Regions from separate parts of the Cupriavidus sp. 09_S30 genome, predicted to be linked through region 3. Evidence: predicted binding sites of a transcription regulator. Region 3 holds the regulator's gene; each other region holds the start of a gene.
What was found. Region 3 encodes FliA, which starts transcription of late flagellar genes. Its sites were predicted from a motif close to CTAAAGTTTNNNNNNNNNNNGCCGNTA; they were not measured.
Positions count from the first base shown of each region.

Region 1: the regulator FliA is predicted to act here: its motif matches at 7,549-7,575, upstream of AC1Z3O_RS31200 (FliC/FljB family flagellin).
Region 2: the regulator FliA is predicted to act here: its motif matches at 4,715-4,741, upstream of fliD (flagellar filament capping protein FliD).

Region 1 is NZ_JBXOWI010000002.1:2,456,657-2,466,690, forward strand. It holds gene AC1Z3O_RS31170 (cytochrome ubiquinol oxidase subunit I) at 1-514, shown strand, start outside; gene AC1Z3O_RS31175 (cytochrome d ubiquinol oxidase subunit II) at 511-1,533, shown strand; gene AC1Z3O_RS31180 (oxygenase MpaB family protein) at 1,586-2,536, shown strand; gene AC1Z3O_RS31185 (MDR family MFS transporter) at 2,580-4,142, opposite strand; gene AC1Z3O_RS31190 (methyl-accepting chemotaxis protein) at 4,317-6,293, opposite strand; gene AC1Z3O_RS31195 (RNA chaperone Hfq) at 7,193-7,510, shown strand; gene AC1Z3O_RS31200 (FliC/FljB family flagellin) at 7,672-8,904, shown strand; gene AC1Z3O_RS31205 (flagellar protein FlaG) at 9,016-9,375, shown strand; gene fliD (flagellar filament capping protein FliD) at 9,425-10,034, shown strand, end outside.
Region 2 is NZ_JBXOWI010000002.1:786,575-796,608, forward strand. It holds gene AC1Z3O_RS23705 (Bug family tripartite tricarboxylate transporter substrate binding protein) at 1-480, opposite strand, end outside; gene AC1Z3O_RS23710 (IclR family transcriptional regulator) at 580-1,227, shown strand; gene gdhA (NADP-specific glutamate dehydrogenase) at 1,555-2,898, shown strand; gene fliD (flagellar filament capping protein FliD) at 3,006-4,454, opposite strand; gene AC1Z3O_RS23725 (lysozyme inhibitor LprI family protein) at 4,845-5,378, opposite strand; gene AC1Z3O_RS23730 (L-serine ammonia-lyase) at 5,569-6,954, opposite strand; gene AC1Z3O_RS23735 (M20 aminoacylase family protein) at 6,959-8,128, opposite strand; gene AC1Z3O_RS23740 (DUF3100 domain-containing protein) at 8,152-9,522, opposite strand; gene AC1Z3O_RS23745 (LysR family transcriptional regulator) at 9,705-10,034, shown strand, end outside.
Region 3 is NZ_JBXOWI010000002.1:301,426-311,459, reverse strand. It holds gene flgD (flagellar hook assembly protein FlgD) at 31-696, opposite strand; gene flgC (flagellar basal body rod protein FlgC) at 733-1,140, opposite strand; gene flgB (flagellar basal body rod protein FlgB) at 1,148-1,555, opposite strand; gene flgA (flagellar basal body P-ring formation chaperone FlgA) at 1,777-2,499, shown strand; gene flgM (flagellar biosynthesis anti-sigma factor FlgM) at 2,650-2,952, shown strand; gene AC1Z3O_RS21550 (flagella synthesis protein FlgN) at 2,986-3,438, shown strand; gene AC1Z3O_RS21545 (flagellar protein FlhE) at 3,587-4,066, opposite strand; gene AC1Z3O_RS21540 (RNA polymerase sigma factor FliA) at 4,066-4,782, opposite strand; gene AC1Z3O_RS21535 (MinD/ParA family ATP-binding protein) at 4,906-5,748, opposite strand; gene flhF (flagellar biosynthesis GTPase FlhF) at 5,753-8,164, opposite strand; gene flhA (flagellar biosynthesis protein FlhA) at 8,175-10,034, opposite strand, start outside.

The DNA of each region.
Region 1 (10,034 bases), 2.2 Mb from region 3:
GATCTCGATTCCCAAGCTGGCCTCGATCTACCTGACGCACAGCGTGGACGGCGAAATCAAGGGCCTCGACGCCTTCGGCGATCGGCACCCGCCGGTGGCGCCGGTGTTCTTCGCCTTCCGCATCATGGTCGGCATCGGGCTGCTGATGCTGGCGGTGTCCTGGTTGGCCGCCTGGCAAACCCGCCGCGGCCGCGAACCGCGCCCGTGGATGGCCCGGCTGCTAATGGCCATGACGTTCTCCGGCTGGCTGGCGCTGGTGGCAGGCTGGTATGTCACCGAGGTCGGTCGCCAGCCTTACCTGGTCTATGGCGTGCTGACCACGGCGCAGGCCGCCTCCAAGGTGCCGGCCACGATGATTGCCAGCACCCTGGCGATGTACCTGGCGCTGTATGCGGTGCTGATCGCGTCCTATGTTTCGGTGGTGTTCTACCTGGCGCGCAAGGCCGGCAAGGCCGATGTGCAGCACGACATCCCGCGGGCCATGATGCCCCGCCACTACCGGAGCGCGCAATGACCGACCTGACTCAAGCCTCTGGCTGGATGCCCCTGGCATTTCTCGGCCTGATGGGCCTGTCCATGCTGATCTACGTGATCCTGGACGGCTTCGACCTCGGCATCGGGGTGCTGCTGCGGCGCGCGGACGACGCGGAGAAAGACGCCATGATCGCCTCGATCGGCCCCTTCTGGGATGCCAACGAGACCTGGCTGGTGCTCGGCGTGGGCCTGCTGCTGACTGCCTTCCCGCTGGCCCAGGGCGTGATCCTGACCAACCTCTACCTGCCGGTCGCGCTGATGCTGGCGGGCCTGATCGTGCGCGGCGTGGCCTTCGACTTCCGCGTCAAGGCGCGCGCCCACCACAAGCCATGGTGGAACTTCGCCTTTTACGCGGGTTCGCTGCTGGCGAGCTTCTCGCAGGGCCTGATGCTGGGCCTGTACATCACGGGCTTCCGCTACGACCTGCCCAACCTGCTGTTCGCGGTGGTGGTCGGTCTGTGCCTGGTGGCGGGCTACTGCCTGCTCGGGGCGGGCTGGCTGATCATGAAGAGCACCGGCAAGCTGCAGCGGCGCGCGGTCTACTGGGCCCGGCGCAGCCTGTGGCTCACCGCGCTGGGCGTGATCGCCATCTCGGTGGTGACGCCGCTGGTGAGCGAGCGCATCTTCGACAAGTGGTTCTCGCTGCCGAACATCATCCTGCTGGCGCCGGTTCCGCTGGTCACGATCGCGCTGTTCGTGCTGGTCGACCGTCTGCTGCGGCGCATGCCGGCACTGCTGGACGCCGGCAACGACCGCTGGTGCTGGGTGCCCTTCGCAGCCACGGCGGTGATTTTCCTGCTCGCGTTCAACGGCCTGGCCTACAGCCTCTTCCCCTTCCTCGTGGTTGACCGCATGGACGTGTGGCAGGCCGCGAGCGCGCCGGAGTCGCTGGGCGTGATCCTGGTCGGCGCGGCGGTCGTGCTGCCGACCATCCTCGCCTACACCGCCTTCGCCTACCGGGTGTTCTGGGGCAAGGCCACCGACCTGCATTATTATTGAAAGTCCGAGGCCGGCCGTCCGGTCGGCCGGCCACTTGATTGCCCCGGACTTGATGCAAGGCTTGATCCGCCCCCCCGATTCCCGGGCCGCCGGCCTGGCCCCGCGCATGCTGGCGCGCCTGCGCGAACGCGCGGGCGCCCAGGTGCGGGCGCTCACCCGCAGCAATTCCGGACTGAGCCTGGACTACGACAATCCTCCAGGCGATCCCGGCCTGTTCGGGCCCGCAGCCGTCTGCTGGCGCGTGCACTCCGACTTCCCCGCCATGCTGGCCGGAGGTGTCAGCGCGCTGCTGATGCAGACGCTGCATCCGCTGGCGCTGGCCGGCGTGTGGGACTTTTCCAGCTTCCGCACCGATATGCAGGGCCGCCTGGGACGCACCGCGCAATTCATCGCCGGCACCACCTATGGCAGCCGCGCCGACGCCATGGCACTGATCGAGAGAGTCCGCCGCATCCATGCCGGCGTGCGCGGCACCGCGCCGGACGGACGCCCTTACTCCGCCGACGATCCCGCCCTGCTGACCTGGGTGCACGTGGCCGAGGTGTCTAGCTTCCTCGCCAGCTACCTGCGCTATGTCGGCCCGCTGTCCGGCGCCGAGCAGGACAGCTACTACGCCGAGGAGGCACGCGTTGCCGAACTGCTCGGCGCTGCCGATGTGCCACGCACACGCAATGACATCGCCGACTACCTTCTGGCGATGCGTCCGCAGCTCGAGGCCGGCCCGCGCACGCACGAGGTGGTTCGACTGGTGATGCAGATGCCCGTGGCCAATCCCCTGCTGGCGCCCGCGGTACGGATCTTGGCTGACGCGGGCATCGCCCTGCTGCCCGACTGGGCGCGGGCGCAGCTTGGCCTGCACGGCGCTTCGCTGCGGCGGCCCGCGTCGCTGGCGGGCATGCACCTGCTGGCGCCGGCGCTGCGCTGGGCGCTGGGGCCTGGCCTGGCCGCGCGAGCGCGGCGCCGTGTGGCACGCCCATCCGGGCCGGCCGCACCGGCGGCCTGATACCGACGGCCGGCTGCGGCGCCCTGGTCAGCGCTATTCGGCGCTATTCAGCACTATTGGGCGCCGGCCGCGCCACGGTGCCCGTCGAACCGCGCAATGCCTTTTCCGGCAAGCGTGCCACCAGGAAAGGCGACAGCAGCGAAACCGCCGCGCTGAGCAGGAACAGGGTGCGGAAGGCATCCTCCGCAGCCTGGCGCACGGCTGCCGCATCGCTCTCATTGGCGCCGCCGGCCGACATGGCGCGGTGGAACATGCTCATCAGGACGTCCTCACCCCCTTTCAGGTCGGCCACCGTCATGCCACTGTGGCGCAGCAAGGCGATCAGAATGGTCGTCAGCACGGCCACCCCGACCGCACCGCCGAGCATGCGGGAAAAGGCCGTCAGGGCCGTCGCCACCCCGACCTGGTTGGGCGGTACGGCGTTCTGCGTGGCCACCAGCCCGCTTGGCAACTGCAGGCCGATGGCGACGCCGAGCGCGCTCATCACCAGCGCGCAAAGCCAGACCGTGCGCGGGTCGACGAAGGCCAGGGCCAGAATGGCCACCGGCGCTATCAGCGCGCCGGCCAGTTGCAGTGGCTTGTAGCGGCCGCTCCACGACATCAGCCGCCCGGAGATGAAGGCGCCCATCGGAATCGCCAGGGTCAGCGGCACGAGCCGCAGCGCGGCGCTGTCGGCATGGGCGCCGCCCACCACCTGGAAGCGCAGGGGCAGCAGCACCGACATGGCGATCAGCTGGAAGAAGCACAGAAACAGCGTCGCGCAGCAGATCGACACGGTCGGCACACGCAGCATGGCCAGCGGGATCATGGGATCGGTGGCGCGGCGCTCCTGCCAGACGAACAGCGCCAGGCCGAGCAGGCCGGCCAGCAGCAGCGCCAGCGATGCGGGCTGCGTGGCGGACTGGCCCTGCCCCAGGCGCGTCAGGAACACCAGCAGGCCGGTCAGGCCGCCGCCGAACAGCATGACGCCGAGATAGTCGATGCGATGGCGGCGCCCGCCGGCCGGCAGGTGGCGCAGCGCGCGGCGCACCACCACCAGCGCCAGCAAGGCCAGCGGCAGGTTGATCCAGAAGATCCAGCGCCAGGACAGATAGTGGGCCAGATAGCCGCCGATCACCGGACCCGCCATGCTGGCCACCGCCCAGACGCCGCTGACATAGCCTTGGTAGCGGCCGCGCTCGCGCAACGGCACCACATCGGCAATGGTCGCCTGCGACACCGAGATCAGGCCGCCGCCGCCGAGGCCCTGCAGGATACGCGCGACGATCAGCTGCGGCATGGTCTGGGCCATGGCGCAGGCCACCGAGGCCAGCAGGAACAGCAAGATGGCGAAGGTCAGCACCGAACGGCGCCCCAGCAGGTCGGACAGCTTGCCGTAGATCGGGGTGGCCACGGTGGACGCCACCAGATAGGCGGAGATGACCCAGGCCATCACCTCGAAGCCGTCCAACTGCATCGCGATCTCGGGCAGCACGACGGCGACGATCGATTGTTCGAGCGCGCCCAGCAGGATGGCGAGCATCAGCCCGAAGATCACCTGCATCACGGGCACATCGGGCGGATTGGACTGCGCGGAAGGGTACGGCTTGGGGGAGGAGGCTGTCATGGGGGATACGGCAAGGCCGGCCGCGCGGAAGGCGCAGCGGACCACGCCGCGCGCCACGCTGCCCCGGCCCATGCTGCTTCTTATCGTGTCAGGCGAGCGAAGGCCGTATTGTAGGACGAAGCCGAAAGCGCTGCTGGGCCGCCAGGCGCCCCGGCCCGGCCTGGAAGCCGTCGCCTAGAAGCTTTCCCATTCGCCGGTGGCGGGCGCCTCGGCGGCGGCACGGCGGGCGGCCATGGCGGCGGCCGCGCGCGGACTCGCGGTACTCGCGGCCCGGGGCGCCTCAGCCCGGCCCTTGCGCGCGGCGGCCTCGTGGCGCGGGCTGGACAGCACCGCCGCCTGCGGCTTGCGCGTCACCGGCGGCCGTTCCTTGCTGGGCCGCGCCGGCTCGCGGGCGGACGCCGCGGACGATGCGGCCGGCGACTTGCGCAGATGGCGCGGCACGGTGGCGGCCGTGGCCGCCTTCGCCACTTTTGCCGAAGGGGTGACGGTGGTGGTGGTGCTCACCCGGGCGGCGGCAACGGCGCGGACCGGCGGCTGCGAAACCGGCACCGGCATCGCCACAGGCGCTGCGGGCAAGGCCGGCGCGCGCGCCACCGCCCCCACCTCGAATTTCGCCGTCTCCCCGATCAAGCGCTCGGCCTGCTGCTTCAGGCTGTCTGCCGCCGCCGCGGCCTGCTCGACCAAGGCGGCGTTCTGCTGGGTGACGCTCTCCATCTGCGCGATCGCCCGATTGACCTGCTCGATGCCGGAGGACTGTTCCTGCGTGGCAGCCGAGATCTCTCCCATGATGTCGGTCACGCGGCGCACCGAGCCGACGATTTCGTCCATGGTGCGCCCGGCGTGCTCCACCTGGCGCGCCCCATCGTCCACCTGCCGCGCCGACGCGGTGATCAGCTCGCCGATCTCCTTGGCCGCCGCCGCGGAGCGCTGCGCCAGGTTGCGCACCTCCGAGGCCACCACCGCGAAGCCGCGCCCTTGCTCGCCGGCGCGCGCGGCCTCGACAGCCGCGTTCAGCGCCAGGATATTGGTCTGGAAGGCAATGCCCTCGATCACGCCGATGATCTCGGTCACGCGCGACGACGATTGGGAAATGCTCTGCATGGTCTGCACCACGGCCCGTACGGCCTGCCCGCCGGCATCGGCCACGGCCGAGGCGCCGGCCGCAAGCTGGTTGGCCTGGCTGGCGTGGTCGGCGTTCTGCCGCACCGTCGATGTCAGCTGCTCCATCGATGCCGCCGTCTGTTGCAGCGAGGCGGCCTGCTCTTCGGTGCGCTGCGACAGGTCCGTATTGCCGCGCGCGATCTCGCCGGTGGCGGCGCCGATCGAACCCGACGCCTCCTGCACGCCGCGCGCCAGCGCCGCCAGTTGGCCGAAGGCGCGATCCAGCGCGCCCAGCATGCGGCCCATTTCGTCGCGGCCGCGCTGCGCCACCGCGTGGGTCAGCCGGCCCTGGGCGAGTGCTTCCGCGGCGGCCAGCGCCTCGCGCGCGGCCGAGGTGATGGAGCGCGTGATGAACATGCCCAGCACCACGGCGAGCAGCACGGCGGCCAGAGTCAGGCCGGCCAGCACGTTGCGCGCCATGGCGAAGCGCGCGTCCGCCTCCTGCAGCGCGGCCACGGCCAGTTCGCGCCCGGCTGCGGCCAATGACGTGAGCTTGTCAAAATATGGCGCCTGCGCCGCCGGCAGCGTCACCACGAGCGCGGCCCTGGCGCCGGCGAACTCGCCCGCGCGCAATTGCCGCAACACCAGGTCGAGCTGGCCGTTGTAGGCCTCACGCGCCGCATTGAGCTCGCGCATGGTCTGCTGCACCTCCGGCCTGCCGCTGGCGGTGAGCACCTTGTCCAGCTCATTCAGCGTGGCCGACATCTGCTGGCGCAGCTTATCGATCTGCTGGCTGTTGCGCTCGACCACCTGCGGATCTTCGGTCAGCGTCGCATCGCGCACCATCACGCCGATCTTCAAGGCCGACTCTTTAACTTGATCCAGGTCCAGCACCTTGAACAGCCGCCCCTCGACGGTCTGGTGCATAGAGGCATTCAAGGCGCGCAGCGAAACCGCGCCGTACATCGCCACGGCCACCAGCAACAGCACCACCAGCGTGAAGGCGCCCGACAGCCGGTATCCGATGCCGACATTGCGCAAGCTTCGCATCTGCTCACTCCTCGTTCCAAGAGTTATTGAATGCGTCGGCCTGGGAATTGGCTGAGGTCTGACGCATGCGGCGCTAACGGCCGGTACCCGCGCCGACTTGAGCAGAAAAATGAATTGAGAGGAAAAACACCGCCATTTCCGGTGATAGGAAGCCAGGCGCCTCGCATTTAATACGACGCGGGTATCTTGTGCGCATCGGGTAAGGCGCATGCGGCCTTGGCGGCGACAGATGAAGAGTGGGCTCGACAAAAAAAGAAGCCCACGCGCGGGGTGCTCGTAGGCTTTTGAGGACTGCCAGGAGCCAATTGAATTGGCTCGCTGGTGAATATAAACGCGCTTACATGAGGTGTAAATCCTGCTTCCATCAGGGAATGCACTGATAGAAGTAAGCGAATTTTCTGCGGCTTATGGATACAAAAATGGATGGCGCGCGAGCATTTTGTGTGTCGTATGATGCACTCCTCAGCCGACAGCCCCTCGTTCCTCTGCAGCTCCCGATCATGCGGTCCGATAGCGAGCAAATACACGCCGCGAGACCTAAGGCAGACATCTGGCAAGATAGGAATCGCTTTTTAGAAGTAAACCTCTAATCAGCGAGAGCGACCGCCGCGTCAATCTTTGTAAAACTTTGTTACTCTCGCGCCTGAAGTATTCCCCTCCTCTCCTGGCGACGCCTCTCGGCCACAGTCGCGCGGCAAGCCCGAGTCCGATCGCCGGACCCCAGCCCGCATCTCCCGAGACGGTCAGCCCCTGCGCCGGCACCGAGAGCGAATGTTTCATCCCTCGCCGCGATCGGGCCGCGGCGGTTTCCGCCCCGCGTATTTTCGCTGCGAAGCCTGCGCCTGATCTCCGGACCGTAGTCAGCCGCCAGAGCCCATTCGGGCTCTTCCGGAGTAGCCGTGCAAAAGAAGTCATCCACGCCACCTCGCATCAACCGCAAGCTGCAGTCGATCCAATTTACTGCCCACCGCCGCGACCAGACTCAGGTGATCGTCCATCTCCTCAATGGCGTCCGGCTGCAGGGGATCGTGCTGCGCGTGGACAACTATGCGCTGCTTCTGGGCAAGAGCCTGGAGGACGAACAGCCCCAACTCGTATACAAGCGCGCCATCGCCTGCGTGGTGCCGGCCGGGGAGCCCGCGGCCACCACACACGCCACGCCGGCCCCGCCCGAGTTCGTCGATCTCTTCATCCCGCGCGGCCGCCGGCGGGGGTAGATCCCCGCCTCGCCACCGCAAACGACGCAAAAATCACTCTAAATGTTCGGTTGTCCCTGTCGATAACCCTTGCAACGGAGGCACTCTACGCCCTGCACCGCAGGCAGCCAACGTTACGGCACCCGCCGGAATGCAGACAACATTGCAAATAGGAGTCGTACATGGCGCAAGTCATCAATACCAACACGTTGTCTCTGACAACTCAGAACAACCTGAACCGCTCGCAATCGGCACTGAACACTGCCATTCAGCGCCTGTCGTCGGGCCTGCGCATCAACAGCGCCAAGGACGACGCCGCCGGCATGGCGATCGCGAACCGCTTCACCTCCAACATCAACGGCCTGACCCAGGCTCAGCGCAATGCCAACGACGGCATCTCGCTGGCGCAGACCACTGAAGGCGCGCTGACCGAAGTCACCAACAACCTGCAGCGTATCCGTGACCTGTCGGTGCAGGCTTCGACCGGCTCGAACTCGTCTTCCGACCTGAAGTCGATCCAGGACGAAATCTCGCAGCGCCTGTCGGAAATCGACCGCCTGTCGGCCCAGACCGACTTCAACGGCGTGAAGGTGCTGTCCTCGTCGGCCAAGCCGATCAACATCCAGGTCGGCGCCAACGACGGCCAGACCATCCAGGTCAACCTGCAAGAAATCAGCACCAAGACGCTGAACCTGCAGAGCTTCAACGTGAACGGCCCGACCGCCACCGCCACCGCGCTCTTCAACGGCACGACCTCGGTCAGCGGCACCGCCGCTGTCAACGCTGCGGCCGCACAAGCAGTGTACGGCGCGACCACCAATGTGACGGCCACCGCCGTCACGGAAAAGGCCGCCGGCACGCTGGCAACGACCCTGGGCATCGCATCGGGCAGCGTCGCCGTCTCCGGCAATGCTGTGGTGGACAAGAATGGCAACTGGTACGCCGAAGTCGCCATCACCCCGTCGACCGCCGCTGAAGCGCAAGCGCTGAAGAACCAGGGCATGACCAACGCCGCGAGCAGCGCCACGATGTACACCTACGTGGCACTCGACCCGCAATCGGCTACGTTCGCCGCCGGCACCGCCAGCTTCCAGCTCGACACGAGCAAGCTGACCGCCTCCAGCCTGCTGTCCAACGCCAGCGCCAACCCGATGGCCACCATCGACAACGCGCTGAAGTCGGTCGACAGCCTGAAGAGCTCGCTGGGCGCAATCCAGAACCGCCTGGATTCGACCATCTCCAACCTGGGCACCACCATCACCAACCTGTCGGCTTCGCGCTCGCGCATCCAGGACGCTGACTACGCAACGGAAGTGTCCAACATGACCCGCGCGAACATCCTGCAACAAGCAGGTACCTCGGTGCTGGCACAAGCCAACCAGACCTCGCAAAGCGTGCTGTCGCTGCTGAAGTAAGCGGCTGCCGCCTTGCGCGCCGGACCGGGCCCACGCCTGGTCCGGCACGGAGCGTTTCCCCAGGGTCCCGGCCCTGGGAAAGCGTTTCGAACCTGCAGAGACTGAACGACCATGGCCAACGCCGCTCTTCCGACGTCTTCTTCTCTCGCCGCCATGGCGGCGGCGCCCGCCTTCGCGCCGGGCCGCCCTGGCCAGAAGAGCACCGGCGGCACCGGCCAGCCCGCGGCCGAGGAGCAATCCGCCGCGGCCGGCGCCTCGGTCGAGGCCGCGCTGCAGCACCTCACGAGCGTGCTGCGTTCCGCCTCGGTAAGCGTGCAGTTCGAGATCGACAGCGCCACGCACCGCGTCATCACCAAGGTCACGGACAAAGGCACGGGCGAAGTGATCCGTCAGATCCCGACCGAGGAAGTCGTGCGCATCGCCGACGCGATGGCGCAGCTACAAGGCCTTTTCGTGCGCCAGACCGCCTGAGCACACACGGACAACAACACAGCGGCAACAGTCTCCCGGGAAATAAGACATGACTACCATTTCCAACCTTGGCGTCGGCTCCGGCCTCGACCTGAGCTCCCTGCTCGACCAGCTGACCCAGGCGGAGCAGGTGCCGCTGACGGCGATCCAGCAGCAGCAGGCCAGCTACCAGACCAAGCTGTCGGCCTACGGCACGCTGCAGAGCATGCTGGGTGCCTTCCAGGGCTCGGCCAAGGCGCTGTCCGCCCCGTCCTTCTTCAATGCCACCACGGCCAGCGCAAGCAACAGCAGTGTGCTGAGCGCCACCGGCAGCACCAGCGCCGTCCCGGGTACCTACGCCATCAATGTGACCGCGCTGGCGCAGGCGCAATCGCTGGTCAGCACCGGCCAGGCCAGCCAGACCACCGCGGTCGGCACCGGCACCATCCACATCGATTTCGGCAGCATCAGCGGCGGCACGCTGGATACCAACACCAGCAGCGCCACCTACGGCAAGTACAGTGGCGCGTCCTTCACGGCGAACAGCGGCTCCACCGGCGTCGACATCACCATCGACAGCAGCAACAACTCGCTGCAAGGCATCCGTGACGCGATCAACAAGGCCAATGCCGGCGTCACAGCGAGCATCATCAACGACGGCAGCGGCACGCCCTACCGCC
Region 2 (10,034 bases), 490 kb from region 3:
CAGTTCCTTGACCGAGTGCACGGGCAGCGCGGGATTAACCACCAACAGGTTGGGCACCGACATCAGCATGGTGACGGGTGCCAGGTCCTTGACGGGGTCATAGGGCAGGTCACGGTAGAGCGAGGGGTTGATCGAGATCGGGCCGATGTTGCCCATCACGAGCGTGTAGCCGTCGGCCGGCTGCTTGGCGACGTAGTCCGTGCCCAGGTTGCCGCCTGCTCCCGCCTTGTTTTCCACCACCACGGGCTGGCCGAGGCGCTCGCCCAGCTTCTGGCCGACCACGCGCGCCAGCATGTCAGTCGAGCCGCCGGGAGGATAGGGCACGACCCAGCGGATCGGCCGGCTTGGCCAGGCATCGCTCGCCTGCGCGGGCGCCAGCGGCGCCAGCCATGCCAGCAAGGGAAGGGCCAGGCCGAGCGCGCGGCGCAACGGCTGGAAGCGCATCCGGGCGGAAGCCCGGACATCGATGGTGGGGGTCATGTGCTTTGTCTCCGAGCAGTGGGTTCGCAGTGCTTGCCGCGCGCCTCGTCTGGGCTTATGATGTTCACTAAGTGAACGTAATGTACTCTGAGTGAACGGATGAAGAATAATAGGTCGATCCAGCGCTGTCTAGCGATCCTGCAGGCGTTCCGTCACAACGGCCGTCCGACGCTGGCCGAGCTGTCGCGCGCGGTCGACCTGCCGCACCCGACGGTGCTGCGTTTCCTGCTGACGCTGGAGGAGGATGGCTACGTGGCGCGCGAGGACAACCGCTGGCGGCTGACCACGCGGATCTTCGAGATCGGCTTCGCCGCGCTGGAGAGCCTTGGCGTGACCGAGGCCGTGCAAGAGACCCTGCAGCGGCTGGCGGATGCGTACTCCGGAACGTCGAACCTGGGCGAGGCGGGCGCGGACGGCGTGATCATCGTCGGCCGCGCCATGGCGCCGGCGGAGCGGCGCAGGTTGGTGGTGATGAACCTGCGGGTGGGCAGCGTGCTGCCGCCGGGGAGCGCGCTGGCGATGGCGCTGACGCTGCCGGTGGGGCAGTGGAGCGAGCTGGCCTATCCCGAGAGCAACCAGATGTCGGTGTCCGTGCCGCTGCCGGCGACCGGCTCGCGGCAATTGTCGCTGGGGATTTCCACCGCGACGGGAGAGGCCACGCCCGAGCGCATCGTGGCCGAGATCGTGCCGGCGTTGCAGCAGGCGGCAGCCGATATCGGCCGGATGATCGGGCTGGCGCCCGTGTGACTTTCGCTGGGGCGGCGATAAGACATCCAAGTCCATGCAAGCATGGCCACTATGCGGGCAACATGCCGGCTATCGCGCATTTTATTGCGCAAATGTGGTCTGACCGGGTATCGTCCGGCATCGATGTAGTGCTAATCTTCGTGTTTGCCGCAGGCATTCACCACACAGCGTAAATGTCTGCACATTGGCTGGCAGGGACACGATCCCGCGCGGCCTGCCGCAGGTGCGTCCGGGCGCGTTCCGGGAGCGCGGTGCGGTGTCTACAACGGCACGCCGGCCGGTCACACCCTCGCGGCGCGCTTTCTGCCAAGCACAATCGAGACATCCGTGGCTTCACTCACCCTTGATACCTTCCTGGCCGGGGTCGCTCGGCGCGACCCCCACCAGCCCGAATTCCTGCAGGCCGTGAAAGAGGTGATGCTCACCCTCTGGCCCTTCGTGCAACGCCATCCCCGTTATGCCGAGCAGGCCCTGCTGGAACGTCTGGTCGAGCCGGAACGGGTGATCCAGTTCCGCGTGGCATGGACCGACGACCAGGGGCGCGTGCAGGTCAATCGCGGCTTTCGCGTGCAGCACAGCTCGGCCATCGGTCCTTACAAGGGCGGCATGCGCTTCCACCCCACCGTCAACCTGTCGGTGCTGAAATTCCTGGGCTTTGAGCAGACCTTCAAGAACGCGCTGACCACGCTGCCGATGGGCGGCGGCAAGGGCGGCTCCGACTTCGATCCCAAGGGCAAGTCAGACGGCGAGGTGATGCGCTTCTGCCAGGCGCTGATGAGCGAGCTGCACCGCCACCTGGGCGCCGATACCGACATCCCGGCCGGCGACATCGGCGTGGGCGCGCGCGAGGTGGGCTTCATGGCCGGCATGATGAAGAAGCTGTCCAACCAGTCCGCCTGCGTGTTCACCGGCAAGGGGCTGGCCTACGGCGGCAGCCTGATGCGTCCGGAGGCGACGGGCTATGGCACCGTCTACTTCGCGCAGGAGATGCTGCATCGCCGCGGCCGCGACTTCGACGGCCTGCGCGTGCTGATCTCCGGCTCGGGCAACGTGGCGCAGTACGCGGCGCAGAAGGCGATGGAGCTGGGCGCCAAGGTGCTGACCGTATCCGACTCCGGTGGCGTGCTGCACTACCCGCAGGGCATGCGCGCCGAGCAGCTCGACGAGCTGATGGCGTTCAAGAACGACGAGCGCGGCCGCTTGTCCGACTTCGCCGCGCGCCACGACCTGCGCTTCGAAGAAGGACGCACGCCCTGGCACGTGCCGGCCGACGTGGCGCTGCCCTGCGCGACGCAGAACGAGCTGGACGGCGCCGACGCCGAGCGCCTGCTGGCCAATGGCGTTTTCTGCGTGGCCGAAGGCGCCAACATGCCTTCCACGCTGGAAGCGGTGGACCGCTTCGTCGAGGCGCGCATCCTGTACGCGCCGGGCAAGGCCAGCAATGCCGGCGGCGTCGCCACCTCGGGGCTGGAGATGTCGCAGAACGCCATGCGCCTGACCTGGCACCACGCCGAGGTCGACGAGAAGCTGCACGCCATCATGAAGGACATCCACCAGAACTGCATCCATCACGGCCAGAAGGCCGATGGGTACATCAACTACGTGGAAGGCGCGAACGTGGCCGGCTTCGTCAAGGTGGCTGACGCCATGATGGCGCAGGGCGTGATCTGACCGGGTGCGGCGGGCGGGCCTGCGGGCCGCGCCGCGCATCGCTTCCGACCCTGTGACAAGGGGCGCCCGCGGGCGCCCCTTGTCATGTCTGCGCGCCCGTCCGCGCCTTACTTCTTGGTGTTCATATTGTTCAACGAGTTGAACTGCTGCGTCAGGTAGCTGCTGGTCTGGTTCATGCGCGACATCATCAGGTCCAGCTGCGTGAACTGGACACGGTAGCGATCCACATTGGCATTGATGCGGTCCTGCGTCGTGGTGTAGTCCTTCTGCAGGTTGCTCAGCGTCTTGCTGAGGCCATCGGTCGCGGTCTTCAGCGAACCCTTGTCGGAATTGAAGCCATCGATCGCGCTCGAGATCTGGCGGCCGTAGCCGCCGGTGGTGCCGTCGCCCGCAAACAGCCGCGTGACACCGCCCAGGTTGTCGTTGAGCGCCTTGGTCAGCTTGGTGTCGTCGACCGCCATGGTGCCGTCCTTCTGGAAGGTCACGCCGATCTCCGCCAGCCGGGTCAGCTTGTCGTCGCCTGCGGGCTGCGGGGAATTGAGGATGCTGCGCAGGCGGTTCTGGATATTGCGCAGCACGCCGTCGCCGGTCAACGCGGCGCTGGTCCGGTCAGCAGCATTGAAGGCGGTCAGCTGGCCGGCCACGTTCTGCAGGTTGTTATAGGCGGTGACGAATCCCTGGATCGAGGCCTTGACGCCTTCGATATCGCGGCTCACCGACAGGCTGGTGGTGCCGGTCTTGTTGAGCGTCATCGTTACGCCCTGGGCGGCGTCGGTCACCGTGTTGCTCTGGCTGCTGACCGCGATGCCGTTGATGCTCAGCGTGGCATTGGTGGCGCGCACCGTTTCCTTGACGCCGCTGGGCTGGGTCGTCAGGGCGGGATCGTAGCCGATCAGGTTCTGCAGCTCCGGCGACGAGCCGCTGATACGCATGCTCGAGGCTGCGCCGGTCTTGTCCGAGGTCAGCACGAGGCGGTAGGGCTGGTCGCTGCCGTCATTGACGATGCTGGCGGTGACGCCGATATTGGCCTTGTTGATGGCGTCGCGGATGCCTTGCAGCGAATTGCTGCCGGCTTCGATCGTGACGGTCTTGGTCGATCCTTCGTTGGGCGCGAAACCCGGATTGACATACTTGCCAGTGGTTTCATCGAAACCGCTGACCGTGCCGAAGTCGAAAGTCAGCGTGCCGGTGCCGATGGCCGCGGTCAGGCTGGCCTGGCCGCTGCCGACCAGCGACTGCGCCTTGGCCAGCCCGGTGACGTCGACGGTGTAGCTGCCCGCCACGGCATTGGCGCCGGTGGACGCGCTCATCACGTCCGAGTTGCCCACGCTGGCCTTGGTGGCGCTGTACGTGGCCAGTTCGCTGACCTTCTTGGCCGCGCCCTGGAAGGCGCCCAGCACGCTCTTGACCGTGCCGTAGGCCGACAGCTTGGCCTGGTGCGCGGCCTGCTTGTTCTTGATCAGCTTGAGCGGAATGCTTTCCGCGTCGGAGAGTTGGGTGAGCAGCTTGTTCAGGTCAAGACCTGACCCGATCCCCAGGGAGGAAATGGATGCCATGGACGTTTACCCTTCGTTTTGGAGTTCTTCACTGTATTTCCTGCATGCCCGAGGTCAGGGATACCGTGCGGCAATGGCGGCATGCCTGCGGCTTGCGCCGGCTGCCGGTCTGCGCGTCGTATGTGGTTTCCCGCCTTCACAGGATCGCGAGCGCCTGGACTGATCGCGGCGCCGCTCAGGGCTGCCGCGCAGGCGCTTCCTTCCCGCGATGTGGGTGTTTCGTGACATGCGGAGAGGCTTTGAATGTCTCTCCCATGTATTAACGGAGGGGTGTCGCTGATCTTTAGCGGGAAATGTGACTTTTTGTCGTCATTGATGGGCCGGCGGTCTTCTTACGGTTGGAGCGGCGTCGATGGTGCCAGGCGCGGCGCCTTGTATCGGCCTGCCGCTTCAGCCAGGACGCACCTTGTCCGCGCCGCGCGAGCGGCGCCGGCGCGCGCGTACCAGCGTCGCAACCCCTGCCGCCGCCAGCGCGAGCAGCAGGGCGGCGATCGGGGCGGCCGGCACGGCGCGTCCACCGGCGGTCTCCTCGCCACGCGTCGCTGAGGGCCGTACGTGCGGAGCGCTATCAGCCCGCCCGATGCCGGCCGGCGACGCCGGCGCGCCGGCGGCCTGGATCGCGGCCGCATGCTGCTTCCATTGCGAGAACACGGTATCCAGGCAGGCGACCGTCGTGCAGGCATCGCGCCGGGCCAGGAACGCCGCGATGTCCGCCTGGCTGATGGCACCGGCCTGCAGCAAGCGTTGCTGCTGGGCGCGGATGCGGCCGTGTCCCATCGCGAGCAGCGCGTGTTCGCAGATCAGCCGTTCGGCCTGCGTGCCGGCGGCCGGCGTACTGCAGTCCGGATCCGAGGCGTGGGCATTGCCCAGGCAGGTGATGCTGGCCAGGGCGAGGGCGGCCGGCAGCCGGGAGAGCCAATCCATGGGAGGTGTCTGATGAGAGGATCCGGTTGCGGGGAGGCGGCCGCGGTGGCCGCCGCATGCCGGGACCGAGAGGATACACGGCGCAGGCGCATCCGTCTGGTGGCGGCGCACAACGGCGATCTTGCCGCAGCGCTTCGGCTGCTGAGTGGCGCAGGCGTCCGAGTCCCGGATGCGCAGCGTGCGCCGGGCCTCAGCACTCCACGACATTGACCGCCAGGCCGCCCAGCGAGGTCTCCTTGTAGATGGCCTTCATGTCCTCGCCGGTCTGCATCATGGTCTTGATGACGGTGTCGAGTGACACATAGTGGCTGCCGTCGCCGCGCAGCGCCATGCGCGCGGCATTGATGGCCTTGACCGCGCCCATGGCATTGCGCTCCACGCAGGGGATCTGCACCATGCCGCCGACGGGGTCGCAGGTCAGCCCGAGGTTGTGCTCCATGCCGATCTCGGCGGCGTTCTCGACCTGCTTCGGCGTGCCGCCCTGCGCAGCCGCCAGCCCCGCGGCCGCCATCGAGCAGGCCACGCCGACCTCGCCCTGGCAACCGACCTCGGCGCCCGAGATGGAGGCATTGGTCTTGTAGAGGATGCCGATGGCGGCGGCGGTGAGCAGGAAGTCGACCACGCCGTCCTCGTTCGCGCCCGGCACGAACTGTGTGTAGTAGTGCAGGACCGCCGGCACGATGCCGGCGGCACCGTTGGTCGGGGCCGTGACCACGCGGCCACCGGCGGCGTTCTCCTCATTGACCGCCATGGCGTAGGCGTTGACCCAGTCGAGCGCGGCCATCGGATCGGCGCCGGCGGTGCCGTCGCGTGTCAGGGCTCGATACAGTTCCGGGGCACGCCGGCGCATGCGCAGTGCGCCCGGCAGGGTTTGCGGTGGTGTGTCGCCGCGCAGTCCGAGGCCACGCTGCACGCAGTCCTGCATCACGTCCCAGATGGCCAGCACGTCCGCGCGGACCTTGGCCGCCGGCCGCCAAGTGCATTCCCGCGCGAGCATCAGCCCGGCAATGGTGCGGCGTTGTGACAGCGCCAGTGAAACCAGTTCGTCGCCGCTGTGGAAGACGTTGAGCGGGGCGGCCCGCTGATCGGCCGCATCGGCCGAGGCGCCGCGCTCGACCACGAAGCCGCCGCCGACGGAGTAGTACTCCGCTTCGCGCAGCAGCGCGCCGTGCGCGCCGAAGGCGAAGAGGCGCATGGCGTTGGGATGGGCGGGCAGCGAACGGTCGGCGCGGAAGGCGATGTCGCGGCGCGGGTCGAAGGCGATGTCGCGCAGGCCGAGCAGGGGCATGGCGCAATCGCGCCGTACCGCCGCAACGCGCGCGGCCACGGCGTCGGGGCGTACCGTCTCGGGGGTTTCGCCCATCAGGCCCAGCAACACGCCGTTGTCGGTGGCATGCCCGCGGCCGGTGGCGGCCAGCGAGCCGAACAGCTCCACCTGTATCCGCGCCACCGCCGGCAGCAGGCTTTGCGCCTGCAGCGCACGCGCGAACGCCAGGGCCGCCCGCATCGGTCCCACCGTGTGCGAGCTGGACGGGCCGATGCCGATCCTGAAGATGTCGAAGACGGACAGGAACATGCCTTCAGGCCGGGGGCAGTTGCTGCTCGACCAGCTTCACCCAGTAGGCGGCGCCGAGCGGCAGGATGTTGTCGTTGAAGTCGTAGTAGGGGTTGTGCAGCGGCGGATCGTTCGGGCCCTCGCCGGCGCCGATGCCGATATAGGCGCCGGGGCGCTCCTCGAGCATGAAGGCGAAGTCCTCCGAGCCCATGGCGGGCTTGATGTCGGTCTTCACGTTGTCGGCGCCCACCAGGCTGGCGGCGGCCGCGATCGCCGCCGCCGTCTCGCCCGGTGTGTTGACCACGCCAGGATAGCCGGGACGGAAATCGAGCGCGATGCGGGCGCCGTGCGTCTGCGCCACGCCCGCGCAGATCTGCTGCATGGCGTTCTGCGTGCGCTCGCGCACGGCGGGGTGCAGCGTGCGGGTGGTGCCGCGCAGCAGGACCGTCTCGGGAATCACGTTCCAGGTGTCGCCGCCGTGGATCTGCGTGATGCTGACGACCACCGAATCGGTGGCATCGGTACGCCGGCTGGCGATGGTCTGCAGCGCCATCACGAGCTGCGCCGAGACCACCACCGGGTCGATGCCGTTGTGCGGTTGCGCCCCGTGCGAGCCCTTGCCGGTGATCTGGATCTCGAAGTTGTCGAGGAAGGCGGTCATGGTGCCGGCGCGGATGGCGAACTTCCCGCGCGGCAGCTGCGGGAAGTTGTGCATGCCGTAGACAGAGTCGGCGGGGAACTTGTCGAACAAGCCTTCCTGCACCATGACGCGCCCGCCGCCTTCATTCTCCTCGGCGGGCTGGAAGACGAAATGTACGGTGCCGCGGAAGGGTTTGTGGCGCGCCAGGTGGGCCGCCGCGCCGAGCAGCATGGCGGTGTGGCCGTCGTGTCCGCAGGCGTGCATCTTGCCGGCGCAGGTGGAGGCATGGGCCGGGCTGCCCAGCTCCTGCATATTGAGCGCGTCGAGGTCGGCGCGCAGCGCGATGCTGGGGCCGGCGCCGTTGCGCAGGGTGCCCACCACGCCGGTGGTGGCGAGGCCGCGATGGACTTCGATGTCCATCAGCGCGAGCGCGTGCCCCACGATATTGGCGGTGCGGTGCTCCTCGAAGGCGGTCTCGGGCGTGGCGTGGATGTCGCGCCGCCAGCTCACCATGCTCTGGCGGATGTCGTCGGCGATGTCAGTGTCGCGGTACATGGCGGGATATCGTCTGGGTGAGGTCAGTGGAAGAACTCGGCGATCAGCGTCGCGCCGAGGAAGGTGCCGGCCGTGGCGGTCAGCGAGACCACCACGATGCGCCAGCCGAGCTGGCGGAAGATCGGCAGGTCCTTGGCCACCGAGAACCCGGCAAGCGCCAGCACCGGCGTCGTGAACGTCATGAAATTCAGCTTGTCGGTGAGCGCGATGAGGCCGTCGGAGAAGGGGAAGAGGCCGGGCACGCCGACCAGCGTGGCGACGATGGACAGCAACAGCAGCAGCGGCACGCGCGGCACCAGGTGCTTGACGAGCTGGCAGGCTGCCACCACCGCGATGACGGCCAGCACGCCTTCGAGCGAGACCAGCACGGGCACGTGGTAGGACAGGCAGTTGCCGATCAGCACGCCCGCGCCGACCACCGCCCAGCCGAGCGCGGCATCGGCGATCGACAGGCGGTGCGTGGAGAGCGCCCCGGACTGCGCCAGGCCTGCCGTGCCCGTGGCTTCGCCCCGGCGCGAAGAACGGCCAAGGCGGCCGAAGCGGCCGAGCACCGGTTCGAGCTTGCCGTACAGCCACGAGCACAGCGGCAGCGACAGGAACAGCGTGAAATAGAAGCCGACCACCGAGGTCAGCAGGTTGGAGGCGGCGGCAATCGCGGTGATGTCCTTCCCGAGCTCACCGGGGTGTTGGGCGACGATGGCGCCCACGGCCGCGGCCATCAGGCTGCCCGAGCCCACGCCGGCGCCCATGGCGAGCGAGCGCGGATCGAACAGGTGCAGGCTGCTGATGAAGCCGGCCAGGATGGCGATGAACAGTGCGCCGAGCACCGTGCCGGTGATGTACTCCGCGAGGACGCCACGGCCCTCCGGCGAATCCATGCCGTACTTCTCACTGATGATGGCGATATTGCCTTCGCGGCCGACCGAGAAGGTGGCACCCACCGCCTCGCGCTTGATGCCGAGCAGCAAGGCCAGCGGCAGGCCCAGCGCCAGGGTGCCCAGCGCATGGCCGAACTCCTGGAACAGCAAGGCCCAGCCCGCCTCTTTGACCTTGGGCAGGGCCACGCCGACGGTCAGGCCGAGCTTCACCACGAACAGCAGCAGCCCGGCATTGAGCAGGCCGGTGGCCAGGGCCTGGAGGCCGGGGCCGACGCGCAAGGGTCGCGGCACCTGCCGGCAGGCGATGCCCCAGGCCGCCGCCATCAGCAGCGACCACATCATCGGCATCAGCACGACGCGGCCGGGGCCGAGCTTGAACTGGACAGCGCCGATCGCTTCCGCCAGCGCCACCACGGCGAGGGTGACGGCGAGCAGGCGGAACTTGCCGGCGGCGGTGACGGTGTCCAGGACGGGCACCTGCGGCGCGGCGGCGCGAGGGGAAAGGGATTGGGTCATGGGTGTCTCGCAAGCGAAGCCCGGCAAGCATGATGTGCTTTGCGGTCATCACGGCCCGTCAGCGGGCCGCCAGCCGGCGGGCAGGCACCTAGTATTCCGATCGCCAAGCGTTTCATCAATGATCGTGATATGGGAAACTTGTTGCATTGAATGCAACACTCGAGGGGGCTGCCGTGCTGGAGATGGACGACAGGCTGGACACGCGCCGCGTGCGCTACTTCATGCAGGTGCTCGAAAGCGGCTCGGTGCGCGGTGCGGCCGAGGTGCTGAACATGGATCCCTCGGCGGTCAGCCGGGCCATCGGTGTGCTGGAGAAGGACTGCGGCACGCCCTTGCTGGAGCGCCACGGGCGCGGCGTGGTAGCCACCGAGGCTGGCCAGTTGCTGGCCGCCTACGTGCGCAGCCAGCACGGGCAGAAGCAGCAGCTTCTGGCCGAGATGGACAGCATCGAGAAAGTGGCGCGGGGCCATATCGACATCGTGGCCGGCGAGGGCTTCGTCGAATGGCTGATG
Region 3 (10,034 bases):
AGACCGGCGCGTGTCCGCCGGACCGGGTGATTAAAGAATGCGGCGGATGTCGTTGACGTTCGCGCTCTGGCCGTTGCCGATGTCGGCCAGCACGCCGGTCGAATCGCCGCTGATGCTCTTGACGGTGCCGTAGTTCAGCGCCACCGGCGACACGCTCTTGCCGCTGGCAGTCGCCGTCACCTTGAAGGTGTAGTCGCCATCCGGCACGGCCACGCCAGCATCGTTCTTGCCATCCCAGCTCACGTCCTGCACGCCGGCGGTCTGGCCCTTCAGATCGATGGTGCGCACGACCTGGCCGGAGGAATCGACGATGTCGACCGTGACCGCATCGGCAGTCGACGGCAGGTCGATGCCGAACTTGCTGGAAGTACCGTCGGAGACGCTGATCTTCGAGCCCGGCACCATCACGGTGTGCCCGATCAGGGCAGTCGAACCCATCGCGCGGCTCGCGCTGACCTGGGACAGCAGCTGGTTCAGCGTGCTGTTCATGGTCTGCATGCTGCTGACCGTGCTGATCTGCGCCAGTTGCGAGGTCAGCTGCGAGTTGTCCATCGGGTTGAGCGGATCCTGATTGTTCATCTGGGTGACGAGCATGGTCAGGAAGTTGTTCTGCAGATCGGCGGCGCTGGCGCTGCCGGACTGCAGGCTCTGGGTCAGGCTGGTCGTCGTGCTGTTGACGTTGGAAGTGGTGGTCATGGCGGATCCGACTGTTTGGCGATGGGTACCCGGGCCTTACTGGCCGAGGGTCAGCGTCTTGAGCATCATGCTCTTGGCCGAGTTCAGCACCTCGACATTGGCCTGGTAGGAACGCGAGGCGGAAATCATGTTGACCATCTCCTCCACCGGATTGACGTTGGGCATGGTCACGTAGCCTTGGGCGTTGGCCAGCGGATGCGTGGGATTGAGCACCATGCGCGGCGGCGAGGGGTCTTCCATCACGCCCTGCACCTGCACGCCGCCGATGTCGCTCTGGCCCGGCGTGGGCGCCAGGCCGAAGACCACCTGCTTGGCGCGGTAAGGCTGGCCGTCCGGGCTGACCGCGCTGTCGGCGTTGGCCAGGTTGGAGGCGGTGACGTTCATCCGCTGCGATTGCGCGGCCATGGCCGAGCCGGCCACGTCGAAGATGTTCATTGCAGGCATGGCTCGCTCACTGCTGGATTGCCGCCAGCATGGTCTTGATCTTGGAGTTCATCACGGTCAGGTCGGACTGGAAGCGAACCGTGTTGTCGGCGAAGGCCACGCGCTCGGTATCCATCTCGACGGTGTTGCCGTCGATGCTCGACTGCAGCGGAATGCGGTAGGCCAGATCCTGCTGGCCGCCGGCGGATGCCTGTCCGGGCAGGTGGCGCACCGAGGTCGTGGACAGCGATACGCCTTGCGCCTGCGCGCCGCGCTCCATGGACTGCGCGAGCGTGCTGGAGAAATCGAAGTCGCGCGCCTTGAAGCCCGGGGTGTCGGCATTCGCGATATTGGCGGCCAGCACCGATTGCCGCTGGTTGCGCAGGCTGAGCGCCTCCTGCTGGAAACGGAATGCCGCGTCGAGTCTGTCAATCATGTCTGCATCTCGCGTGGAAGGGAGAACATGGGCGGCACCTGCCACCGCAATGCTTCTTCAGGCATGCCATCTTAGGTGTGGCTCCGCCAGGGCAATCGCATGAATAGGCGACGGAAACCCGCGCATTTCCCTCCCAAGCGCGCAGCACGCCTGCCTACAATGTGAGGCGTTCCGATACGCGCAGCCGACTCCTGGCGCGCGTTCCATGCTGGGAAGAAGAGATGAAGCCGCTCTATCGCGCAGGCCCGCTGCTGTTGATGCTGGCCGTGGCCGCCACGCAGGCTGCGCCGCCGCGCGCCGGCCAGGCCGGCGCCCCCGTCAGCCCGTTCGCCGACGACCCGGTGCGCCGCGCCGTGCAACAATTCCTCGAGCGTCAGACCGCCGGGCTGCCAGGCAAGGTCAGCATCCAGGTGGTACCGCCTTCGGGCGGACGCGCGCCGGACTGCCCCCTGCCCGATCCCTTCCTGCCGGCCGGTGGCTCGCCATGGGGCCGGGTGACGGTCGGCGTGCGCTGCGGCGGCGAACGGCCATGGATCCGCTACCTGCAGGCGCAGGTGGCCGTCATGGCTGACTACTATGTGGCCGCGCGCGCGCTGGCACCGGGCGAGCCGATCGCGCCCGCCGATCTCGAAGTGCGCCAGGGCGATCTTTCCACCCTGCCGCGCGCGGTGGTGACCGATCCGGCCCAGGTGGCAGGCGCGGTGGCGGCCAACCGCATCGCAGCGGGCTCCCCGGTCCGCGCCGACCTGCTGAAGAAGCCGGCGGCGATGCGCCCCGGCCAGGTCGTGACGGTGACCGTCGAGGGCGAGGCCTTCCAGGTCAGCAGCGAAGGCCGGGTGTTGACCGAGGCCGCCGTCGGCGCACCGGTCCAGGTTCGCCTGAAGAGCGGCCAGGTGGTCGGCGGGATCGCGCGCAGTGCCGACACCGTGGTCCTGCAGCAGTAATCCGGGCTGGCACTGGCGCGGGAGCAGTGCCGGGCCGGCCCCTGCCGGCCATGCGACAATGCCGACCAGGCCATCACTGGCCAGGCGAAGTCGGCCTAAAGTTCCGCGCCGAACTTCCGATATGCCAGAGGAACCCAGCAAGGAACACCCGTGAAGATCAATCAATCCACCTCGTCTCGGCCTGGCGAGCCCGCTGACGGCGCCACGCGCGCCGCCCCGGCCGCCAGCGCAGCGTCGCCGGTGCAGGCCTCGGGCGACGTGCACGTCAGCCCGCTGGCCGCCCAGGTCCGCGCGATCGGCGCGGGCCTGGTACAGGACAGCGACGATGACATCGACACCGCGCGCGTCGAGGAGATCCGCCAGGCCATCGTGGAAGGCCGGATCAAGATCGACCCGAGCAAGATCGCCGATGGACTGCTCGCCTCGCTGCGCGAGCTGCATCAGAACAAGTAGGTCAACAGCAGCCCTCTATCCGCGGAGAATGAAATGAGCCTGATCCGTAGCCTGCAGCACGAAACCGAGGCCGTGTCGGCATTTGCCGGCGCGCTGGCCGAGGAACGCGAGGCGATGAAGTCGGGCGATTTCGCCGCGCTCAGTACCCTGCTCGAGCGCAAGACCGCTCTGGCACGCGCACTGGCCGACATGAGCGCGGCGCGCGAGGCGCAGATGCGCGCGGCCGGCATCCGGGCCGACGCGAGCGGCCAGCTGGTCGGGCTGCGCATCGATCCGGCGGTCACGCTGGCGTGGCGTGACCTGCGGCTGGCAGCGCAATCCGCGCGCGACGCCAGTGAACTGAACGGCGCCGTGATCAACGCTCACCTCGAATTCACCAGCGCTGCGCTGCATACGTTGCGCCAGCGCGGCACCGATGCCGGCCTGTACGGCCGCAACGGCCGCGCCGAAGGCGCGACGCCCGGCGTCAGCCTGGCCTGCGGCTGAACAATGCCGGCGCCCCGGGGCAATCCCCGGGCGCCGGTCGCCCACGCTGACCTGCGCGGGCAATGCACCGGGCAGGCACACCGAAGCCACGGGCCGGCGTGCGGCCCACAGCCCGCCTGCCGCACCCCTAGTTCAATGATCCAGCGGACTAGCGGAAATTCACGATGACCTGATCGGAACGCCCCTGCAGCACGGGCGTCAGCGCGCCGCGTCCCGGCACCATGAAGGCAAAGACAAAACCCTGGCCGGCGTCGTCGCCACGAAAGGCGTCGGTGCGGCCCTGGGCATCGGGCAGCATCACGCAGCGCACCGAATTGCACAGATAGGCCTGCAGGTCCGGCGGAATCCCGCCGACAAAGGTGTAATGCCAGCGCACCGCCGTCACCACGCCTGCGGCCTGCGGCGGCCGGTAATTGGGCAGGATGGGCGGCGACATCGTGCGCATGCCGCGGCTATGCAGTGCGGGTCCCTGCACGGACGCCGACCACGAAAAGCTAGGCCCAGTATCGGCCGCGCGCGCCGTGCCGCCGGCCAGCACGAGCGACGACGTCGCGATGCAGAACACACAGACAGCCCGCGGCACGCGTGCACCGCACGGCGACGCCGTTGCCGGGCCGCCGGCGCGCATCAAAGCAGGCCCCGCAGCTGGTTGCGCAGCCGCGTGATCGCCTGGCCGCGGATCTGGCAGACGCGCGACTCTGTGACTTCGAGCACCGCGCCGATTTCGCGCAGGTTCAATTCCTGGTCGTAGCATAGCGACAAGACCAGCTTTTCCCGTTCCGGCAAGCGGTCGATGGCGCGGACCAGCGCCTCGCGCATGCCGCTTTCCATCAGCACCAGCAGCGGATCGCCGTCGTCGCTGCCGCCCAGGTGGCGGTCCAGGAAATCCTCTTCGCCGGAGCGTTCGAAGTCTTCGTAGTGCAGCAGCTGGCAGCCGTGCACCTCGTTGAGCAGCAGCTGGTATTCGTCCAGCGGCATCTCCAGCGCCTCTGCCACCTCGGAATCCAGCGGTGCGCGGCCCAGCTTCTGCTCCAGGCCGCGCACCGTGCGCTCGATCCGGCGCGTGAACTGGCGCAGGCTGCGCGACTGCCAGTCGTTGGCGCGCACCTCGTCGAGCATGGCGCCGCGGATGCGCTGGCTGGCATAGGTTTCGAAGCGGGCGCCATGGGTGTCTTCATAGCGCTTGGCCGCGTCAAGCAGGCCGATCATGCCGGCCTGGATCAGGTCATCGAGCTGCACGCTGGCCGGCAGCTTGGCCGCGAGCTGCAGTGCGATGCGGCGCACCAGCGAGGCATGCGCCTTGACGATATCCGTTTGTTCGAGCTTTCCCTGAATCGTGTACATGGTGGAACTCTCGTGGCTCCTAGAGCGCGAAGCAGTTTGCGGCCCCGCCGCGCGGGCACGGCATCGCCTCGGCCCGGGTGGGCGGCGCGGCACGGGCTGAGCGCGTGGCGAGGGGCATCGGCTTCAGTGAATGCGTGCTTGGTCCCGTTCCCCCGCCATGGGGGACAAGGACGACAAGGCGGACGGAGCGGGCGCAGCCTGCAGCGGCCAGCCGCCGATGCCGCTGGCGATGCGGCGCAGCGCGACGGTGGCAGGCGCAGCGGGATAGGCGTCGACGACGCCGCGCCCGAGCTGCTCGCCCTGCTGCACCAGCGGGTCCAGCGGCAGGTAGCCGGCACAGCTAGCCTCGACACCGAGGTACTGGCGGGCCGTACGGGCAAGATTGCCCGCGACCGCGGCGGCGATGCCGTCACCGGACGCGGCGTTGATCACCAGGTGGAAGTGGCGGCAGGCATAGCGGTGGTGCAGGCGCTTGATGCAGGCATAGGCCGCCGTGATGGAGGCCGCCTCGGGCCGCATCACGACCAGCAGGTTGTGCGCGATGCCGGACAGCGGCGACAGCCCGCCCTGCGCATCGGCCCGCGCATCGGCCACCACGGTGCGGAAGCCCGCGAGCGTGCCGGATAGCGCGGAGGCGTCAGGCAAGGCACCGCCGTCGGGCAGCACGGCGAGGCCGGACGGGTGTGCCGGCCCGAGCGCTTCCTCCAGCGTGGCGCGCGCCTGCAGCACGGCAGCCAGCGTGGCGCGCGGCGCGGCGCCGGCGAGCCTGGCGGCGCGGGCAGCGCGCTCGTCCTCATCGACCAGCAGTACGCGCTCACCCTGCCTGGCCAATGCACTCGCCAGGCCGAGCGCGACGGTGGTCGCGCCCGCGCCGGGCTCGCATGCCACCACCGCGATACGGCGCGTGGTGCGCGGTGCCAGCATGCGGCGCAGCCCTTCGGCCTGATCGGATGCCAGAGTATGCACTGACTTACTCTCCCAGCGGCGCGAGTTGCACGGTGGCATACCGCCCGGCCGATTCCTGCGCGGCGAGTGCTTCGGCCTGCGCGGTCGCGAAAGGTGCAGCCTGAGGCGTGGCCTCCGGCGCAGCCTTGCGCTCAGTGCGCGCCGGATAGTTTTCCAGCACGTCCAGCAAGGCAAGCAAGCGCGCCAGGCCTTCGACCAGCAGCGGCCCCTGCCCCGACTGCGCGCCCTTGCCCGCCACGCGGCCGGCAAGGCGGGCCAGGAAAGCCGGCGCCGAGGCCGTCGGTTCATGTTCGAGGCGCAGCGCGGTCAGGCCGGCCTGCAGCGCCAGCAAGGCGGTGCGGCATTGCGCTTCGTCAGCACTGGGCACCGCGCCGCGGGCAAGATGATCGAGCGCGTGCCGCAGCGTGCGGAAGCGCGCGTCGGCCACCTGGCCCCAGCGCGCCCAGCGCGCCAGTTGCCCGGTCTCGCCCGCCAACTCGGGATCGCACAGCAGATAGGCCGTCTCCAAAGACTTGCCGCTGTCCCGCTCGACCAGGCGCGACACCAGCAGGCTGGCCTCGATGCCGCCCTCGGCGCCACCGCGGCCGGCACGGCGTTGCAGCGGGCCCTCCGGCACGCGCACCGGCACCTGTGCCAGCCACTGGACGGCCTCCCGCCCCTGCACGGAGACGTCGCCCATGGCGTGGAAGGTCAGCGTCTCGGCCAAGGTCTCGATCTTCCAGGCAGCGCCGCCGCTGAGCACACGGCTGCCCTTGCGGGCCCCGGCGAGCCAGCGCTCCCCGCCCTGCTGCCAGCGGGCCAGCACCGCCGGGCCTGGCAGGGCATCGACGACGTTGACCACGGTACGCGCGGCGGCCAGCGCGGCCCGCAGCGTGGTCGCTTCGGCCTCGCCGGCGCCACCGCGCCCGCCTGTGACGGTGGCGGCCAGCGGATAGCCGTCGCGGTCGGCCAGCCACAGTGCGTACTGCACCGATTGCGGCGCACGCCGCCCGGGAGCCTGCACGGATGCGCTGGCGCCCAGCGCCAGCACATAGCGCTCGCAGCGGCGGCCGACTTCCCGGCAGGCCGACTCGCGCACTTGCTGGGCCACCGCGCGCAGCGGTACGGTGTCGTCTTCACGCTGCTGCCAGAGCCCGCGCAGCAGCCCGAAGCCCTGCGCACCCGCTTCCAGCTCCGCCACGCAGGTTCCGACCGCGTCGGCGCTGTCGCTGAGCGAACGCAGCATGTCGTCTGCCGCCGGCGCGCTGGCCGCGTCGCCTTCCTCGGCGGCGGCGCCCAGGCGGTGCGCCACGTCGGCATCGGCGAACACCGAGCCGCGCCGGGGCGTCAGGAAGGCACGCTCGACCAGGGCCTGCGACTGGGCCAGTTCCAGGTGCTCCGGCACGCGCTGGCCCGTCGAAGCATAGAAGACCGGCAAGCGATGGCGGATCACCACGTCGAGCACCGCGCCCAGATGGGTCGCTTCATCGAGCTTGCTGATGATGCAGCCGTCCAGCCCGCCGCTGCCTTGTCCGCCCGCAGCCGTCTCCTGGCGATAGGCGTGCACCACTTCGTTGAGCGTATCGCCGTGGCTGGCGCCATTGAGCAGCAGCACGCGCTGCACCGGAGCCTGCACGCCGGCAAGCATGGCGATCTGTTCTGAAAGATTGCGGTCGCGCTGGCTCATGCCGACGGTATCGACGATCACCAGGTGCTTGTCGGCGAGCGCATCCAGCGCGAAGCGCAGGTCGGCGCCGTCCTTCACCGCGTGCACGGGTACGCCGAGGATGTCGCCATAGATGCGCAGCTGTTCGTGCGCGCCGATGCGGAAGCTGTCCGTGGTCAGCAAGGCGAGCCGCTCGGGACCATGCTTGAGCACGAAGCGCGCGGCCAGCTTGGCCGTGGTGGTGGTCTTGCCGACGCCGGTCGGGCCGATCAGCGCCAGCACGCCGCCCTGTGCGAACAGAGCGTCGTCGTCGCCCAGCACCTGCACCTTGCGAGCCAGCTCTTGGCGGATCCAGGCCATCGCGGCTGGGCGATCATGGCCGAGCGGAAGGCGTGCCAGCAGCGTACGCGCCAGTTGGCCCGAGAATCCCGCGCCGGCCAGCCACGCAAACAGCGATTCGCGCAGCGGATCGCCCGCGGCCACAGGCGTCGAGGCCATGCCGGCGAACTGCCGCTCGATCAGGGCGCGCATCGACTTGAGCTCGCCGCGCAGGTCGCCGAGGGCGGCGTCGTCCGCACGCTCCTCGACAGGCGCCACGTAGGGGCGGGCGCTGCCGGAGATCGCGCCAAGGTCGGCATCGCGCATGGCGACGATCTCCACGCCGCCTTCCACGGTGCGATTGGACAGCACCACCGCGTCGGGTCCCATGGCCTCGCGCACTTGACGCAGGGCCTCACGGCCGTTGGCCGCCACGAACTTCGCTACGCTCATCGCGCCTTCCTCACGCTGCACCGCCGATCATCGCGGTGATCCTGATATTCCTGTTGTCCGGCACCTCGGCATGGGACAACACCTTGAGCTGCGGCAGGGTGCGCCTGAGGAAGCGCGCAAGCAGCGGACGCAGCGGATGCGGTACCAGCAGCACCGGGTTGTAGCCCATCTGCTCCTGCCGCTCGACCGCAGCGCGCGCCTGCTCCAGCAGCGCATCGGCCAGGCCCGGCTCGATGCCGCCACCGCTGTTGAGCGCCTGCGTCATTACGCGCTCCAGGCTGGCATCGAGGCCGATCACCTGCATCTCCGCCCCGCTGGGGAACAGGTGCTGCGTGATGGCGCGGCCCAGTGCCAGGCGCACCAGGGCGGTCAGTTCGTTGGGGTCAGTGACCTTGGCGGCGTGCTCGGCGACAACGTCGAGGATGGTGCGCATGTCGCGGATGGGCACGCTTTCGTCCAGCAGGTTCTGCAGCACCTTCTGCAGCGCAGTCAGCGAGATCAACTTCGGCACCAGGTCCTCGGTCAGCTTCGGCGACTCCTTGGCAATGCGGTCGAGCAGCTGCTGCACTTCCTGGCGTCCAAGCAACTCGGCGGCGTGCAGGTGGATCAGGTGGTTCAGGTGGGTCGCCACCACGGTGCTGGCGTCCACCACCGTATAACCGTAGGCCTGGGCGCGCTCCTTGAGCGCAGCGTCGATCCAGACCGCGGGCAGGCCGAAGGCCGGGTCGCGGGTCTCCGCGCCGGGCAGCGAGCCGCTGACCTGACCGGGGTTGATCGCCATCCACTGCCCGGGCACCGCCTCGCCCGCGCCGACCTCCACGCCCTTGAGCGTGATGCGGTAGGCGTTGGGCTTGAGTTCGAGGTTGTCGCGGATATGCACCACCGGCACCAGAAAGCCGATTTCCTGTGCCACCTTCTTGCGGATGCTCTTGATGCGGCCGAGCAGTTCGCCGTTCTGGGCGCGGTCGACCAGCGGAATCAGCCGGTAGCCCACTTCCATGCCCAGCGGGTCGACCAGGGTGACATCGTCCCAGGTCGCTTCGCTCGATTCCGCGGTGGGCGCGGGCTGGCGCGCCTCACGCGTCTTGCTGTCTTGGGCGTCCGCCTGCTGGCGCCGCGCCAGGTAGCGGCCGAACCAGACCAGCGCGCCGGAAAACAACAGGAACGCAAAATGCGGCATGCCCGGGATGATGCCGAGCAGGCCGATGATGGTGCCGGTCAGGTAGAGCACGCGCGGGTTGGAGAACAACTGGCCGGTCAGCTGCTGGCCGACGTCCTGGTCGTTCGACACGCGCGAGACGATGACACCCGCGGCGGTGGAGATCACCAGCGCGGGGATCTGCGCCACCAGGCCGTCGCCGATGGTCAGCAGCGTGTAGTTGCGCACGGCCGTGGAAAAATCCAGGTCATGCTGCACCATGCCCACCACCATGCCCGCGCCGACGTTGATGAACATGATCATCAGGCCGGCCACGGCATCGCCGCGCACGAACTTGCTGGCACCGTCCATGGCGCCGTAGAAGTCGGCCTCCTGGGCCACCTCGGCGCGGCGTTTCTTGGCGCCCTCCTCGTTGATCAGGCCCGCATTGAGGTCGGCATCGATCGCCATCTGCTTGCCGGGCATCGAGTCCAGCATGAAGCGCGCACCCACCTCGGCGATACGGCCGGCACCTTTGGTGATCACCATGAAGTTGATCACCACCAGGATGGCGAACACCACGATGCCGACGGCGAAATTGCCGCCCACCAGGAAGTGGCCGAAGGCTTCGATCACCTTGCCCGCCGCATCCGGGCCGCTGTGGCCTTCCAGCAGCACCACGCGGGTGGAGGCCACGTTCAGCGACAAGCGCAGCAGCGTGGAGAACAGCAG